Regions from separate parts of the Pseudomonas sp. M5A4_2d genome, predicted to be linked through region 1. Evidence: predicted binding sites of a transcription regulator. Region 1 holds the regulator's gene; the other holds the start of a gene.
What was found. The regulator FliA, encoded in region 1, starts transcription of late flagellar genes. The targets are predictions, from matches to a motif close to CTAAAGTTTNNNNNNNNNNNGCCGNTAA.

Region 1 (7,643 bases):
GCCAATAACCGCGATACCTCAATCAACTGCGCAATGCCCAGCGCGCCTTCTCGCCGCGACCCTTCCAGATCAAAGGCGAAGTCGCAGGCCAGCGCGTGGGCGGACTCCAGGGTTTCGGTGAGGTTGACCAGCAGGTCTTCGGTGCTGATGCCGTCGATGACGGTGAAGAGCGCGGTGGGGGAATTTTGTGTGGTTTTGGACATGGCGTCGCTCCTTGGTAAGGAATAAGAGTTCTCCTTGATATTGCGAGCCGCGACGCCCGACCACTGTATTTGCAGCGGTGTACGGAGACTAGAGAGCGGGTTTCCTAGGGGCACCTTAAAACCCTGTCGGAAATTTCCTTGGTGGCGGCGAGTTCATACAGATCCAAATGTGGGAGCGGGCTTGCTCGCGAAGGCGATGTGTCAGTCGGCAATGTACTCGCTGAACCACCGCCGTCGGGAGCAAGCCCCCTCCCACATTTGGATGGATTTACACCCGGTAGGCGTGGTCGCTTGTGCGGTCATCTGAGCCTCAGAGCAAAAGTTGGAAGGCTTCTTGCAATACCGCCTTCAGGACGCCCTCCAGCGTCAAAACTTTGCTTCAAGGAACACGAGGAATACCGGTGGTAGATCGCTCTCAAATGCTCAGCACGGCCCGTGGCACCCTGACTGACCTGTCGCGGGGAAATCTGGGTGTGCCGTTGCTGTTGCTGGTGATGCTGGCAATGATGATGTTGCCGATGCCGCCGTTCCTGCTCGACGTGTTTTTTACCTTCAACATTGCCCTGTCCGTCGTGGTGCTCCTGGTCTGTGTGTATGCCCTGCGGCCGCTGGATTTTGCGGTATTTCCGACCATCCTGCTGATTGCGACCCTGCTGCGCCTGGCGCTGAACGTGGCGTCTACGCGGGTGGTGATGCTTCATGGTCAGGACGGCCACGCCGCCGCCGGTAAGGTGATCCAGGCTTTCGGTGAAGTGGTGATTGGCGGTAACTATGTGGTCGGTATCGTGGTGTTTGCGATCCTGATGATCATCAACTTCGTAGTGGTGACCAAGGGCGCCGGGCGGATTTCCGAGGTGAGCGCGCGGTTTACCCTCGACGCCATGCCCGGCAAACAAATGGCGATTGACGCCGACCTCAACGCCGGCCTGATCGACCAGAACCAAGCCAAGTCCCGCCGCCTGGAAGTGGCCCAGGAAGCCGAGTTCTACGGCTCCATGGACGGTGCCAGCAAATTCGTGCGCGGCGACGCCATCGCCGGCCTGCTGATTCTGTTCATCAACTTGATCGGCGGGATGGCAGTCGGCATCTTCCAGCACGGCATGACCTTCGGCGATGCGGGCAAGGTGTACGCCTTGCTGACCATCGGTGACGGTTTAGTGGCGCAATTGCCATCACTGTTGTTATCTACAGCTGCAGCCATCATGGTGACCCGTGCTTCGGGCTCCGAAGACATGGGCAAGCAGATCAGCCGGCAGATGTTCGCTTCGCCCAAGGCGCTGGCCGTGGCGGCGGGCATCATGGCGATCATGGGCATCGTGCCCGGCATGCCGCATATCTCGTTCTTGAGCATGGCGGCCATGGCGGCCGGCGGTGCTTATCTGTTCTGGCGCAAGCAAAACCTCGTCAAGGTCCAGGCCCAGCAGGAAATCGCCCGCCAGCAGGACTTGCTGCCGTCGCCGGCCCGCGCCCAGGAAACCAAGGAGCTTGGCTGGGATGACGTCACCCCGATCGACATGATCGGCCTGGAAGTCGGCTACCGCCTGATCCCGCTGGTAGACCGCAACCAAGGTGGCCAACTGCTTGCGCGGATCAAGGGTGTGCGCAAGAAGCTGTCCCAGGACCTGGGCTTCCTGATGCCCACCGTGCACATCCGCGACAACCTCGACCTGGCGCCCAGTGCCTACCGCCTGACCCTGATGGGCGTGATCCTCGCCGAAGCGGAGATCTACCCCGACCGCGAACTGGCGATCAACCCCGGCCAGGTATTCGGCACACTCAACGGCATAACCGCCAAAGATCCGGCTTTTGGCCTGGAAGCGGTGTGGATCGAAGTCAGCCAGCGCAGCCAGGCACAGTCTTTGGGTTACACCGTGGTAGACGCCAGCACGGTGGTCGCTACCCACCTTAACCAGATTCTCTACAAGCACTCCCACGAGCTGATCGGCCACGAGGAAGTCCAGCAATTGATGGGGTTGCTGGCCAAAGCCTCGCCAAAATTGGCCGAAGAGCTGGTGCCCGGCGTGCTGTCGCTGTCGCAGTTGCTCAAGGTGCTGCAGGCCTTGCTCGCCGAACAGGTGCCGGTGCGCGACATTCGCAGCATTGCCGAGGCCATCGCGAACAATGCCGCCAAGAGTCAAGATACTGCCGCGCTGGTGGCTGCGGTGCGCGTCGGATTGTCCCGTGCAATCGTGCAAAGCATTGTAGGGGTTGAGTCTGGGCTGCCTGTTATCACCTTGGAGCCAAGGTTGGAACAAATATTGCTCAATAGTATTCAGAAGGCAGGGCAAGGCCAGGAAGAGGGCGTTCTGCTGGAGCCAAGCATGGCTGAGAAGCTGCAGCGTTCGTTGATCGAAGCCGCGCAGCGTCAGGAAATGGCGGGTCACCCGGTGATTCTGCTGGTGGCGGGCCCGGTCCGAGCGATGTTGTCGCGGTTTGGACGTCTGGCAGTGCCGAATTTGCACGTTTTGGCTTATCAGGAAATTCCTGACAACAAGCAAGTGACTATTGTCGCGACAGTAGGGCCCAACGGCTGAGGTAGTGGGATATGCAAGTTAAGCGTTTTTTCGCCGCCGATATGCGTCAGGCCATGAAACTGGTACGTGATGAGCTGGGCGCCGATGCCGCGATTATTGGAAACCGCCGTATTGCCGGCGGTGTCGAGCTGACGGCTGCCCTGGATTACACCCCCTCGGCGCTGGCGCCGCGCGTGCCGAACATGGAACTTGAGGACGAGCTGCGCAAGACCGCTTCGCGCATTGTCTCGGCCCAGGCTGAGCTGAGTATGCGTGGCGACAGCGATTCCACCAGCAGTCGCCAGTTGTTCGCCGGCCTGCCGCTGACCGCCGCCGAACCGCTGGTTGAGCCGACGTTCAAAGAACCGCCGCGTCCTGCAGCGCCAGCCCCGGCTGCCGCAGTCGACCAGCGCGTGTTTGACTCGATGCGTTTTGAACTCAATGGCCTGCGTGAGCTGCTTGAAGTGCAATTGGGCTCGTTGGCGTGGAACCAGCTGCAAGGCAGCAAACCGCACCAGGCCAACCTGTGGCGTCGCCTGCAACGCATCGGCCTGTCCGGCCCGTTGTCCCGCGACCTGTTGGCACTGACTGCTGAAGTCGAAGAGCCTCGCCAGGCCTGGCGCATGTTGCTGGCCCACCTGGCACGCATGATCGTCACCCCGGAAATCGAACCCCTGGAAGAGGGCGGTGTGATCGCCATGGTCGGCCCTGCCGGCATGGGCAAGACCACCACCCTGGCCAAGCTGGCTGCGCGTTATGTGCTCAAGTACGGCGCGCAGAATATCGCGCTGGTGAGCATGGACAGCTACCGTATTGGCGCCCAGGAACAGCTTAAGACCCTGGGCCGCATCCTCAATGTGTCGGTGACCCACGTCGACGCGGGCCAGTCCCTGGCCAACGCGCTCGACCCGTTGCTGCGCAAGCGTGTGGTGCTGATCGACACTGCCGGCCTGCAAGCCAGTGATCCGGCATTGCGCATGCAGCTGGAAAGCCTGGCTGGGCGTGGCATCAAGTCAAAAAATTACCTGGTGCTTGCAACCACCAGCCAGAAACAGGTTCTTACCGCTGCCTACCACAGCTACAAGCGTTGCGGCCTGGCGGGTTGCATTCTGACCAAGCTCGACGAAACGGCGAGCCTGGGTGAAGTGCTGAGCCTGGCCATCAGTCATGAATTACCGGTCGCCTACCTGACCGACGGGCCGCGGATTCCGGATGATTTACATCTGCCGCGCCGTCATCAGTTAGTCAGCCGTGCTGTCAGCGTGCAAATGCAAGAAGAGCCTAGCGAGGAAGCGATGGCCGACATGTTCGCCGACCTTTACCACAACCCGGCAAAGCGGGTGGGTTGAAGGGCAGGATGAACACCGTGAAAAGTATCTACATCGATGGTCTGCAAGCGATTCACGCGGCCAAGCCATGTAGCCTGCGTCTAAGCAAGACAAGGTAAAGAAATAAAATGGGCAGCATGCATCCCGTACAGGTGATCGCGGTGACCGGCGGCAAAGGTGGCGTCGGAAAAACTAACGTGTCAGTGAATTTGTCCCTGGCCCTGGCAGAGCTTGGCCGTCGGGTCATGCTGCTGGATGCTGACCTGGGGCTGGCGAACGTCGACGTTCTGCTGGGGCTGACACCCAAACACACCCTTGCCGATGTGATCGAGGGCCGCTGCGAGCTGCGCGATGTGCTGCTGCAAGGTCCCGGTGGCATTCGTATCGTGCCGGCGGCCTCGGGTACCCAGAGCATGGTGCATCTGAGCCCGGCGCAGCACGCCGGCCTGATCCAGGCGTTCAGTGACATCGGCGACAACCTCGACGTGCTGGTGATCGACACCGCCGCCGGGATCGGCGAGTCCGTGGTCAGCTTCGTGCGCGCTGCCCAGGAAGTGCTGCTGGTGGTCTGCGATGAGCCCACCTCCATCACCGATGCCTACGCCCTGATCAAACTGCTTAACCGTGACTACGGCATGAATCGCTTCCGTGTGCTGGCCAACATGGCCCAAAGCCCGCAGGAAGGGCGAAACCTGTTCGCCAAGTTGACCAAGGTCACGGATCGCTTCCTCGATGTCGCCTTACAATACGTTGGCGCAGTTCCCTATGACGAGTGTGTGCGCAAGGCTGTGCAAAAGCAGCGTGCAGTCTATGAAGCGTTCCCTCGTTCGAAGTGCGCATTGGCGTTCAAGGCTATTGCCCAGAAGGTCGATACTTGGCCGTTGCCCGCCAACCCGCGCGGGCATCTGGAGTTTTTCGTCGAGCGATTGGTGCATCAGACGAGCGCAGGACCGGTGCTATGACAGCCAGCGGCTATAACCTTTACAAAAACTCGGCACGTGACAGCCAAGGCGAATTGATCGAGCGCTATGCGCCCTTGGTCAAGCGCATTGCCTACCACTTGCTGGCACGCCTGCCTGCCAGTGTGCAGGTTGAAGACCTGATCCAGGCCGGCATGATCGGCCTGCTCGAAGTGTCGACCAAATACGACGCGAGCAAAGGCGCGAGTTTCGAGACGTATGCGGGTATCCGTATCCGTGGTGCGATGCTCGATGAAGTGCGTAAAGGGGACTGGGCGCCGCGTTCGGTACACCGCAACACGCGAATGGTCAGTGACGCAATTCGTGCAATTGAAGCAAAAACAGGTCGTGACGCTAAAGATCATGAAGTTGCGGCCGAACTCCAATTGAGTCTCGACGATTACTACGGGATTTTGAACGATACCTTGGGCAGCCGCCTGTTCAGTTTCGACGACCTGTTGCAGGACGGCGAACACGAAGGGCTGCACGAGGACGGCGCGAGTGCACATCTCGAACCGTCGCGCGACCTGGAAGATGAACGCTTCCAGGGGGCGTTGGCGGAGGCGATTGCCAATTTGCCTGAGCGTGAGCGACTGGTGTTGGCGCTGTACTACGACGAAGAGCTGAACCTCAAGGAAATCGGTGAGGTCCTGGGGGTCAGCGAATCGCGTGTCAGCCAGCTGCATAGCCAGTGCGCAGCCCGCTTGCGGGGGCGATTGGGAGAGTGGCGCGCGCGCTGACAGGCAGTGTGGGGATACTGCAGCGCAATTAGGCGAGAGGTGAAAAGTCTTTCGCGGGTTCGTTCCGTGGTACCCCTGGCAGTCCTTTTTGTGTAACGCCTGTTGATTGAAATGGCGCGTCCAGGTGCTGGGCGCGTTTAAGACTGCTTGGAGGTCGAATTGGACAAGAACATGAAAATCCTCATCGTTGATGACTTCTCAACGATGCGGCGGATCATAAAAAACCTGTTGCGTGACCTTGGGTTCACCAACACGGTCGAGGCGGATGACGGCCTGACGGCGATTCCTATCCTCAACAGCGGAAGCATCGACTTTCTGGTAACCGACTGGAACATGCCGGGCATGACCGGCATCGACTTGCTGCGTCACGTGCGCGCCGATGAAAAACTGCGCAGCCTGCCTGTGCTGATGGTGACCGCCGAAGCCAAGCGTGAACAGATCATCGAAGCCGCCCAAGCCGGGGTTAACGGTTACGTGGTTAAGCCATTCACTGCATTGGCCTTGAAAGAGAAGATCGAAAAAATCTTCGAACGCATCCACGGCTGATGCCACCACGGGGGAGCTATGGAGCATAAAGAATCATCGCAGGCAGACTTTGAGTCGACCCTGAAAAAGCATGCTCACCAGTTGGTCGAAAGCCTTGAAAAAGGCCAGTTCGGCGACGCGGTGCAGTTAATCCATGAGCTTAACCAGACCCGTGACCGCGGCCTGTACCAGGAAGTGGGCAAGCTCACACGCGAGCTGCACAGTGCGATCGTCAATTTTCAGATTGACCCGCACATGCCCCAGGCCGAAGAAATCTCCCAAATCACCGATGCCACCGAACGCCTGTCCTATGTGGTCAGGCTGACTGAGGCGGCGGCCAACCGCACCATGGACCTGGTGGAAAACGCCACGCCCCTGGTCAATGGCATGGCGACCGAAGCGCAGGCCCTCAGCGTTGACTGGGGCCGTTTCATGCGTCGGGAAGTGGGGGCTGAAGAGTTTCGTGAGTTGGCGCGTCGGGTCGACGCTTTTCTGTCGCGCAGCGAAGAGGAAAACCGCAAGGTTGCCAGCAACCTCAATGACATTCTGCTGGCCCAGGATTACCAGGACCTCACCGGTCAGGTGATCAAACGCGTGACCCAGTTGGTCACCGAAGTGGAAAGCAACTTGCTCAAATTGGTGCTCATGGCTGGCCAAGTTGATCGTTTTGCCGGCATCGAACATGACCGCGAAGCGATCCTCTCGGAAAAAGATCCACAAAAACATCTCGCCAAGGGTGAAGGTCCGCAGATTCATGCCGATAAACGTGAAGACGTTATGTCAGGTCAGGATGACGTAGATGACCTGTTATCCAGTTTAGGCTTCTAAGGAGCACCCACATGAGCTTCGGCGCCGATGAAGAAATCCTTCAGGATTTCCTTGTAGAGGCCGGCGAAATTTTAGAGCAACTGTCCGAGCAACTGGTCGAGCTGGAAAGCCGCCCGGATGATGCGAACCTGCTCAATGCAATTTTTCGCGGTTTTCACACTGTAAAAGGGGGCGCCGGCTTCCTCCAGCTCCATGAGCTGGTGGAGTGCTGTCACATCGCCGAGAACGTATTCGACATCCTGCGCAAGGGTGAGCGACACGTCGACTCGGAACTGATGGACGTGATTCTCGAAGCATTGGATGCGGTCAACGGCATGTTCAGTGAAGTGCGCGAACGTGCACCGATCACGGCGGCCACGCCGGAACTGCTGGCCGCCCTGGCGCGCCTGGCAGAACCTGCCGACACCTCGGTTGCACCGGTGGTGGAAGCGGCGCCTGTGGCCGAGCCGGAAGCGGACGTGACGGACAGCGAGTTCGAGCAGTTGCTCAACTCCCTCAGTGCGGTGAAGGCCGAAGCTGAAGCACCGCAAGCGGTCGCCCCGCCTGC
Region 2 (7,643 bases), 520 kb from region 1:
GCCCTGCGCGTGCGCGAGTTAGGCGATGAAGACCCACTGCTGGTGACCAAGCGCCTGCGCCAGGCCCAGACTATCCTCGTCGCCAGCCCTGAATTCATCCAGGGACGGCAAATCAACAGCCTCGAAGACCTCAAGCAACTGCCGGTGCTCGGCGCACTTGAAGCTGACCGCCTGGTGCACCTGCGCCTGATCGACCCGCAAGGCAATAGCGAAGACCTGGCGCTGGAAGCCCGCCTGGGCATCGACGATTTCATCGTGCGCAAAGCCTGCGCCATGAAGAGCCTGGGCTTTACCGTGCTGCCGATGATGTATTGCGAAGAGGAATTGGCCAGCGGTCAATTGGTGCAATTGTTGCCGCAGTGGTCGTCACCCGGCGGCTGGCTGCAGGCGGTCTACCCGCACCGCCGTGGCGTACTGCCGGCCATCCGAGCCTGGATCGACTACCTGGAAGAAGCCTTCAAGGGTTGCGGAGACCGTTTGCTATGAAAATGACCGAAGAACAAGTTGCCACCTTCTGCCTGAGCCTGCCCGGCGCGCGGGAAGACTACAAATGGGGCGGCGTGCGGGTGTTTTCCATCGCCGGCAACAAGATGTTCGCCGTGCAGCACCTGCGGGGCGATTCATTGGCGTTCAAGGTCGACAAAGAACTGTTCCTGGGCCATGTGGACCGCCCCGGCATCCACCCGGCGCCGTACCTGGCACGGGCGCAATGGATCATCATGAACACGCCCTACCCGCTGAACGCCGAGGAACTGCGTGGCCTGTTGCAACGCTCGCACCAGTTAGTGGTGAGCAAGCTGCCCAAGCGCACGCAAGTGGGACTCAAGCTGGAGTGACCGCTCAAAGCGGGAACGGCAGCGCGCGCTCAATGGCCGCTGCCGCCGCCAACGCGACATGCTCGTGCCAGGGTCGCGCGACAATCTGCACGCCAACCGGCAAACCCGCGTGATCAGTTCCTGCGCGCACCACCACACAAGGCCAACCCGCCAGGCTGTAAGGCAACGTGTGACTGAACAGCCCTGGCCGAGTCTCTCCCAGGCGGGTTGCCGGCGCCGCGTCGACAGGGCACAGGATAAGGTCGTAGTCGGCCATGAACCCCAGCATGGCCGTGCGAAACTGATCCCAATCTGAAAGCAACTGTATCGCCTGCGCGCCGGTGCCTTTACTCATTGCCCAGTAGCGTTCGGTAATGTCGCGGGCATTGCTCAACGCCGATGGAAAGGCCGGACGGATCAAGGCGCCCGCGCGTTCCAACAGAGCGGCGACCACTTGCAGTGTTTCTTGCGTGATTGCGTCGACGGGCTCAATGCCGCCATCGCTGTACCAGGCGACTCGCAAACCATTCAGCGCTTGAGTCTGCATACCGCCCAACGGCATCGGAATCACCCCGGCATCGCGCCCATCTTCACCGGCAATGACCTGCAGCACCAGGGCCAGGTCTTCGACATGCCGGGCCATCGGGCCAATCTGACTGCGATAGTCACTCAACCCGCCCGGGTGATCGAAAACACCAGTGTTAGGCACACGGCCGCTGGTGGGTTTCAACGTACAGACACCACAAAAATGTGCGGGGACGCGCAAGCTGCCACCGGAGTCGCTGCCCAGCCCCAACGGTGAAAGCCCAGCAGCAATCGCCGCCGCTTCGCCACCACTGCTCCCTCCGGGGCTATAGGCAAGCGCATGCGGGTTGCGCGTGGCGCCGTAGACAGGATTGTGGGTGACACCGCCGCCGCCACCCGGCGGGCAGTTGCTTTTGCCAAGCAAAATGCCGCCGGCGGCTTTCATGCGCGTCACCACCACGGCGTCCTGTTCCGGCAGGTAGTGAGCCCGCTCAGTCAAACCCACCGCCGACACCACGCCACGCGTGTCGATAACATCTTTGACCGTAAAGGGAACGCCGTGTAACGCGCCCCAATACTCACCGTTGGCGACTGCATGATCCGCCGCCCACGCACTGGCCAGCGCCGCCTCGGCACACACTTGAACCAAGGCGTTAACCGAAGGGTTGAGCGCCTCGATACGTGCGAGGTAGGCGCAAACAATGGCGGTAGATGAGAGCTTGCGCTGTTGAATCAATGCGCCAAGTTCGGTAGCAGAATGGCGTAGCAATGAATCCGATAAAGACATCCGTATTACCCCACTGCGTTCAGTGCTTTGAGCATAACGCCGGTGTACCGCCCATTCATATGGTCGATTGAGTGAGGCGCTTCCCGCAGGCTTGTAGGGTATATCCCAAGCGCCTCAACCCTATAAAACCGCCAGCAACGTGCCGCCCAGGAATAGCTGATCGAGCCAGAACACCTCGTGCAGCAACACAATCACCCAGAACAGCACCTGGTAAGACACCTTGCGCGTTTTGTGGCGAAACACCTGCTGGGCAATCAGCGCCCCCGGCCATCCGCCCGCGAGCTCCACGGCGTGCAGGATATTTTCCCGAACGCGCGGGCCCTCCGATTGCGCCTTGCGCTTGTCACCCCAGTACAGAAAAAACGCCACCACACTGACGACGCCGTAGGCCGCCAGCGGAATCACCGTCTCGCCGCGATACCACACCAACGCCGCCCCAATCAGCGGCGCGGCGCACAACAACACAAAGATCAGCGCCTTCAGGCGCGGGTGCTGAATGTTCATGGCTTGACCGCCGTCCAGTCGATCCAGCCAAACTGCCAGGTCGCCAGGATCACCAGGCCGAACGCGATCCGATACCAGGCAAAGGCCGCATAGCTGTGGCTGGCAATAAACTTGAGCAAGGCCTTGACCGCAATCATCGCGAAGATGAATGAAGTGACAAAACCGATGGCAAACACCGGCAAATCATCGGGCTGGAACAGATGACGGTACTTGTAGCCCGAGTACACCGCCGCACCGACCATGGTTGGCATGGCCAGGAAGAACGAGAATTCGGTAGCGGTTTTGCGCGACAGACCGAACAGCAGGCCGCCAATGATGGTGGCGCCGGAGCGCGAGGTGCCCGGAATCATCGCCAGGCATTGAGCAACGCCGACTTTGAGCGCGTCTTTCCAGGTGATTTCGTCCACTGTTTCAGCGTGGACCGCATGTTGGCGGCGCTCGGCCCACAACATGATCACGCCACCCACCACCAGGGCGGTGGCAACGGTGATCGGGTTGAACAGGTAGTGCTTGATCAGGTCGGCAAAAATCACCCCCAACACCACGGCCGGCAGTACCGCGATGATCAGGTTGACGGTGAAGCGCTGCGCGTTGCGCTGGGTCGGCAAGCCGATCACCACGTCGAGGATCTTGCGCCGAAACTCCCACACCACAGCCAGGATCGCACCCAACTGGATGATGATGTTGAACGCTTCAAAACGTTCGCCGCCGAAGCCGATCAAGTCGGCGACGATGATCTGGTGCCCGGTGCTGGAAATCGGCAGGAACTCAGTCAGCCCCTCCACAACGCCAAGAATCAATGCCTGTATGGCGGTCCAAAAGTCCATATTTCCCCCAAAGGTCATGCGCGGCGGCATGCCTTGTCTGTCTTTTTAATAGTTCACTGACGACGAGCACACTCAAGGCCCGGTGTGGATTTTCACCATCGGGCCGCAAAAATTTCGTGAAAAATCAGGGAGTACTCAGGTTTTTCGATTACAGGCCGAAAGCCTATCAGACAAGCCGGAAATGTCGATGCAGCGCCCATTATTATAAAAAGCACGGAGTGACAGGACGATGAACAGTTTGCGCAGCATGTCGATCAGCCGCCGTCTTTGGCTGATCCTGATAGTCGCCGTGTTGATGCTGCTGACCCTCGGGTTGCTGATGCTCAAACAGATCCATGGTGACCTCTACCAAGCCAAAAGCCAGCAGACACAACACGTGGTGCAGACGGCCAGCGGTGTATTGGCTTATTACCAGAACCTCGAGAAAACCGGCGTATTGACCCGCGAAGCGGCGCAAAAGCAGGCCCTGAGCGCGGTGCGCGGCCTGCGCTACGACCACGACGATTATTTCTGGATCAACGACCTGACGCCCGTGATGATCATGCACGCGGCCAACCCCAAGCTGGATGGCCAGAACCTCTCGGCGATCCGCGACCCGGACGGTTTTGCGGTGTTCAACGAGTTCGTGAGCCTGGCCAAGGCCAAGGGCGCCGGCATCGTTAACTACCGCTGGCCGAAACCGGGCGCTGAAGCGCCGGTGGAAAAGACCTCCTATATCCAGCTGTTCGAACCCTGGGGCTGGATTATCGGCTCCGGCGTGTACGTGGATGATGTGCAGGCCGAATTCAAAGGCCAGGTGTGGAAAACCTCGCTGATTGGCCTGGTCATTGCGCTGATGATGGCGGTGCTGGTCACGTTGATTGCCCGCAGTATCGTGCAGCCGTTGCAGGCGGCGGTGAACGCGATGGCCAATATTGCCAGTGGCGAAAGCGACCTGACCCGCAGTCTCGATACCCACGGGCGCGATGAAGTCACCCAGCTGTCGCAGCACTTCAACAGCTTTACGGCCAAGTTGCGCCAGGTGGTCAGCCAGTTGCAGGTGTGCGCCAACGCCCTGGGGCAGTCCTCCACGGAGCTGGGCACCAACGCCCAGCAGGCCCATGACCGCAGCCAGCAACAATCGCAACAGATGGAGCTGGTGGCGACGGCGATCAATGAAGTGACGTATGGCGTGCAGGACGTGGCGAAAAACGCCGAGCACGCCGCCAGCGAAATGCGTGATGCCCAGGCGCAGGCTCAGCAGGGCCAAGTGAATATCGACGGCAGCTTGCAGCAGATCGACCAGCTCTCCGGCACCATCAGCCAGGCCGTGGAGGTGATTCGCACGCTGTCCAGTGAAAGCACGCAGATCGGCGGCGTGCTCGAAGTGATTCGCTCCATCGCCGACCAGACCAACCTGTTGGCCCTCAACGCCGCCATCGAAGCCGCACGCGCCGGTGAGCAAGGCCGTGGGTTTGCCGTGGTGGCCGATGAAGTGCGGCTGTTGGCCCAGCGCACGCAAAAATCCACCGCAGAGATCCAGGCGATGATCGAGCGCCTGCAAGGTCACTCGGAAGCGGCCGTCAAGGTGATCAGCGACAGCCATAGCGCCTCGCAACTCACCATCGCGCAAGCCGGCCAGGCCGGTGCCAGCCTGACTGCCATCGGCCAGGCGTTACATAACCTAAATGGTTTGAACGCCTCGATTGCCAGCGCGACCTTGCAACAGGCGCATGTGGTGGAAGACATCAACCAGAACGTCACCCAGGCAGCCGGTTTGTCTCACAGCACAGCGCTGGCGGCGGAACAGTCCAGCGTGGCGAGTGCACATCTGCGCGAGTTGAGTGAACAGCTCAATGGGCTGCTGCGCCAATTCAAGGTCTAGCACCGTTCAACAGGTGGGAGGCGGCTCGCCCCTCCCACTTTGGTCCTTCGACATTTTGAAGTTACAATCCCCGCCCTCTCCCACGTCCCCAAGGAACCGCCATGTCCGGGCTTGAACTGTTCGCCGCCGCCCTGGGGGTGATCGCTGTCTGGTTGACGGTCAAACAGAACCCCTGGTGCTGGCCCATCGGGCTGGTGATGGTGCTGCTTTACACCTGGGTGTTCTTCGACGTGAAACTCTATTCCGACATGCTGCTGCAGGTGGTCTACGCCGCCCTGCAACTCTACGGCTGGTGGCAATGGACCCGCGCCGGTGACGTCAAGCAAGGGCGCCAGGTCAGCAGCCTCGGTTGGCCTTCGATCATGACCAGCCTGGCCGTCGGCGCAGTCTTCAGCCTGCTGCTCGGCGCCGCCATGGCCCACTGGACCGATGCCGCCCAACCCTGGCTTGACGCCGCCCTCACCGGCTTCAGCCTGGTGGCACAAATGTGGATGGCGCAAAAACGCGTGCAATGCTGGCCGCTGTGGATTGCGGTGGACGTGATCTTCGTCGGGCTGTTCCTCTATAAAGGCCTGTACCTGACGGCCGCGCTTTACGCGCTGTTCACCGTGATTGCCGTGCAAGGCTGGCGTGAATGGCGCGCCGACCCGGCGTTGCACGCATGAAAGTTGTGGTACTGGCCGGTCCTGAATCCAGCGGCAAAAGCTGGCTGGCGGCTGAACTGCATGCACACTTCGGCGGGCTGATGGTCGGTGAATACGTGCGGTACTTCATCGACCACTATCAGCGTGACACCACCCTGGCGGATATCCCCGCCATCGCCCGGGGCCAACTGGCCTGGGAGGACGCCGCGCGCGCCGAGCAACCCGGGTTGCTGATCCTCGACACGCACCTGCTGACCAACACGCTGTGGAGCCAGACCCTGTTCGGCGACTGCCCGGCGTGGCTCGACAGCGAGTTGCTGGCGCGGCATTACGACCTGCACATTCTGCTTTCGCCCGAGGATGTGGAATGGACCGCCGACGGCCAGCGTTGCCAACCGGAACTGGCAGACCGCCGGGCGTTTTTCCAGGGCAGCCTGGACTGGCTGCAACAGCACCGGCAGCCCGTGGTAGTGATTCGTGGGGGTTGGCAGGCACGCCGCGACCAGGCCTTCGCCGCAGTCGAACAACTACTGCAGGAGCAAGCTGGCTCGCTCCTGCAGTAATTGACGGCGTTTAGTAGCCCAAAGACAGGCCGGTGTTGCGACGCGGGTCGTTAGCCCCGTAGAAACGGTTGTTGCCTACCGGCTTGCCACCCAGTGACGGCGCGCCCACTAGGATCGCGGCCAAATGGTTGGCGTCCTGTGGGCCGGCAAACTTGTGGCCCCAGCTTTCCAGGATCTTCTGGGTGTCCGGGCTGACGGCGAAGGCCTCGAGGTTGGTGGTCTCAGGCATCCACTGCTGGTGGAAACGCGGGGCGTCGACGGCCTCCTGGATGTTCATCTTGTAGTCGATGACATTCAGGATGGTCAGCAAGGTCGCCGTGATAATCCGGCTGCCTCCTGGCGTACCCACCACCATCACGGCCTTGCCGTCTTTGGTCACGATGGTCGGGCTCATCGACGACAAAGGCGCCTTGCCCGGAGCGATGGCATTGGCCTCACCCTGGACCAGCCCGTACATGTTCGGTACGCCGACCTTGACGGTGAAGTCGTCCATTTCATCGTTGAGAATCACCCCGGTCTTGCTCGCCATGACGCCGGCACCAAACCAGTCGTTCAGGGTGTAGGTCACCGAAACGGCGTTGCCCCACTTGTCGACGATGGAGTAATGCGTGGTGTTGTTGCCTTCATGGGGCGACACACCCGGCTTGATCGCCTGGGAATCCCCGGCTTTCTGCGGCTCGATAGCTGCGCGCAGCTTGGCGGCGTAGTCCTTGTCCAGCAAATGAGCGACCGGGTTCTTCACGAAGTCCGGGTCGCCCAGGTAGCTGTTACGGTCCACGTAGGCGTGGCGCATCGCTTCGATCTGGTAGTGCAGGCCTTGGGCCGAGTGATAGCCGAGGTCGGCCATCGGGTAGCCTTCAAGGATGTTCATGATCTGGCAGATCACCACGCCACCCGAGCTCGGCGGCGGTGCCGAGACCACGTGGTAGCCTCGGTAGTCGCACTCGATGGGCGCCAGTTCACGGGTCTTGTACTTGTCGAGGTCAGCCTGGGTGATGATGCCTTTGCCGGCCTGGCTGGAATCCACCAGCGCCTTGGCGACCCAGCCTTTATAGAAACCGTCGGCGCCCTTGGCGGAGATTTCCTTGAGGGTCTTGGCCAGGTCTTTCTGCAC

Region 2: the regulator FliA is predicted to act here: its motif matches at 3,593-3,620, upstream of ACLBW8_RS04510 (methyl-accepting chemotaxis protein).

What each region holds. Positions count from the first base shown of each region.
Region 1 is NZ_JBKEZW010000001.1:456,497-464,139, forward strand. Features, by position in the region: gene ACLBW8_RS02105 (DUF6124 family protein) at 1-203, opposite strand, end outside; gene flhA (flagellar biosynthesis protein FlhA) at 623-2,737, shown strand; gene flhF (flagellar biosynthesis protein FlhF) at 2,749-4,065, shown strand; gene fleN (flagellar synthesis regulator FleN) at 4,173-5,006, shown strand; gene fliA (RNA polymerase sigma factor FliA) at 5,003-5,743, shown strand; gene ACLBW8_RS02130 (chemotaxis response regulator CheY) at 5,915-6,289, shown strand; gene ACLBW8_RS02135 (protein phosphatase CheZ) at 6,308-7,096, shown strand; gene ACLBW8_RS02140 (chemotaxis protein CheA) at 7,108-7,643, shown strand, end outside.
Region 2 is NZ_JBKEZW010000001.1:972,125-979,767, reverse strand. Features, by position in the region: gene ACLBW8_RS04535 (LysR substrate-binding domain-containing protein) at 1-486, shown strand, start outside; gene ACLBW8_RS04530 (MmcQ/YjbR family DNA-binding protein) at 483-836, shown strand; gene ACLBW8_RS04525 (amidase) at 841-2,127, opposite strand; gene ACLBW8_RS04520 (DUF1294 domain-containing protein) at 2,248-2,631, opposite strand; gene ACLBW8_RS04515 (undecaprenyl-diphosphate phosphatase) at 2,628-3,458, opposite strand; gene ACLBW8_RS04510 (methyl-accepting chemotaxis protein) at 3,688-5,322, shown strand; gene pnuC (nicotinamide riboside transporter PnuC) at 5,424-5,987, shown strand; gene ACLBW8_RS04500 (AAA family ATPase) at 5,984-6,529, shown strand; gene ggt (gamma-glutamyltransferase) at 6,540-7,643, opposite strand, start outside.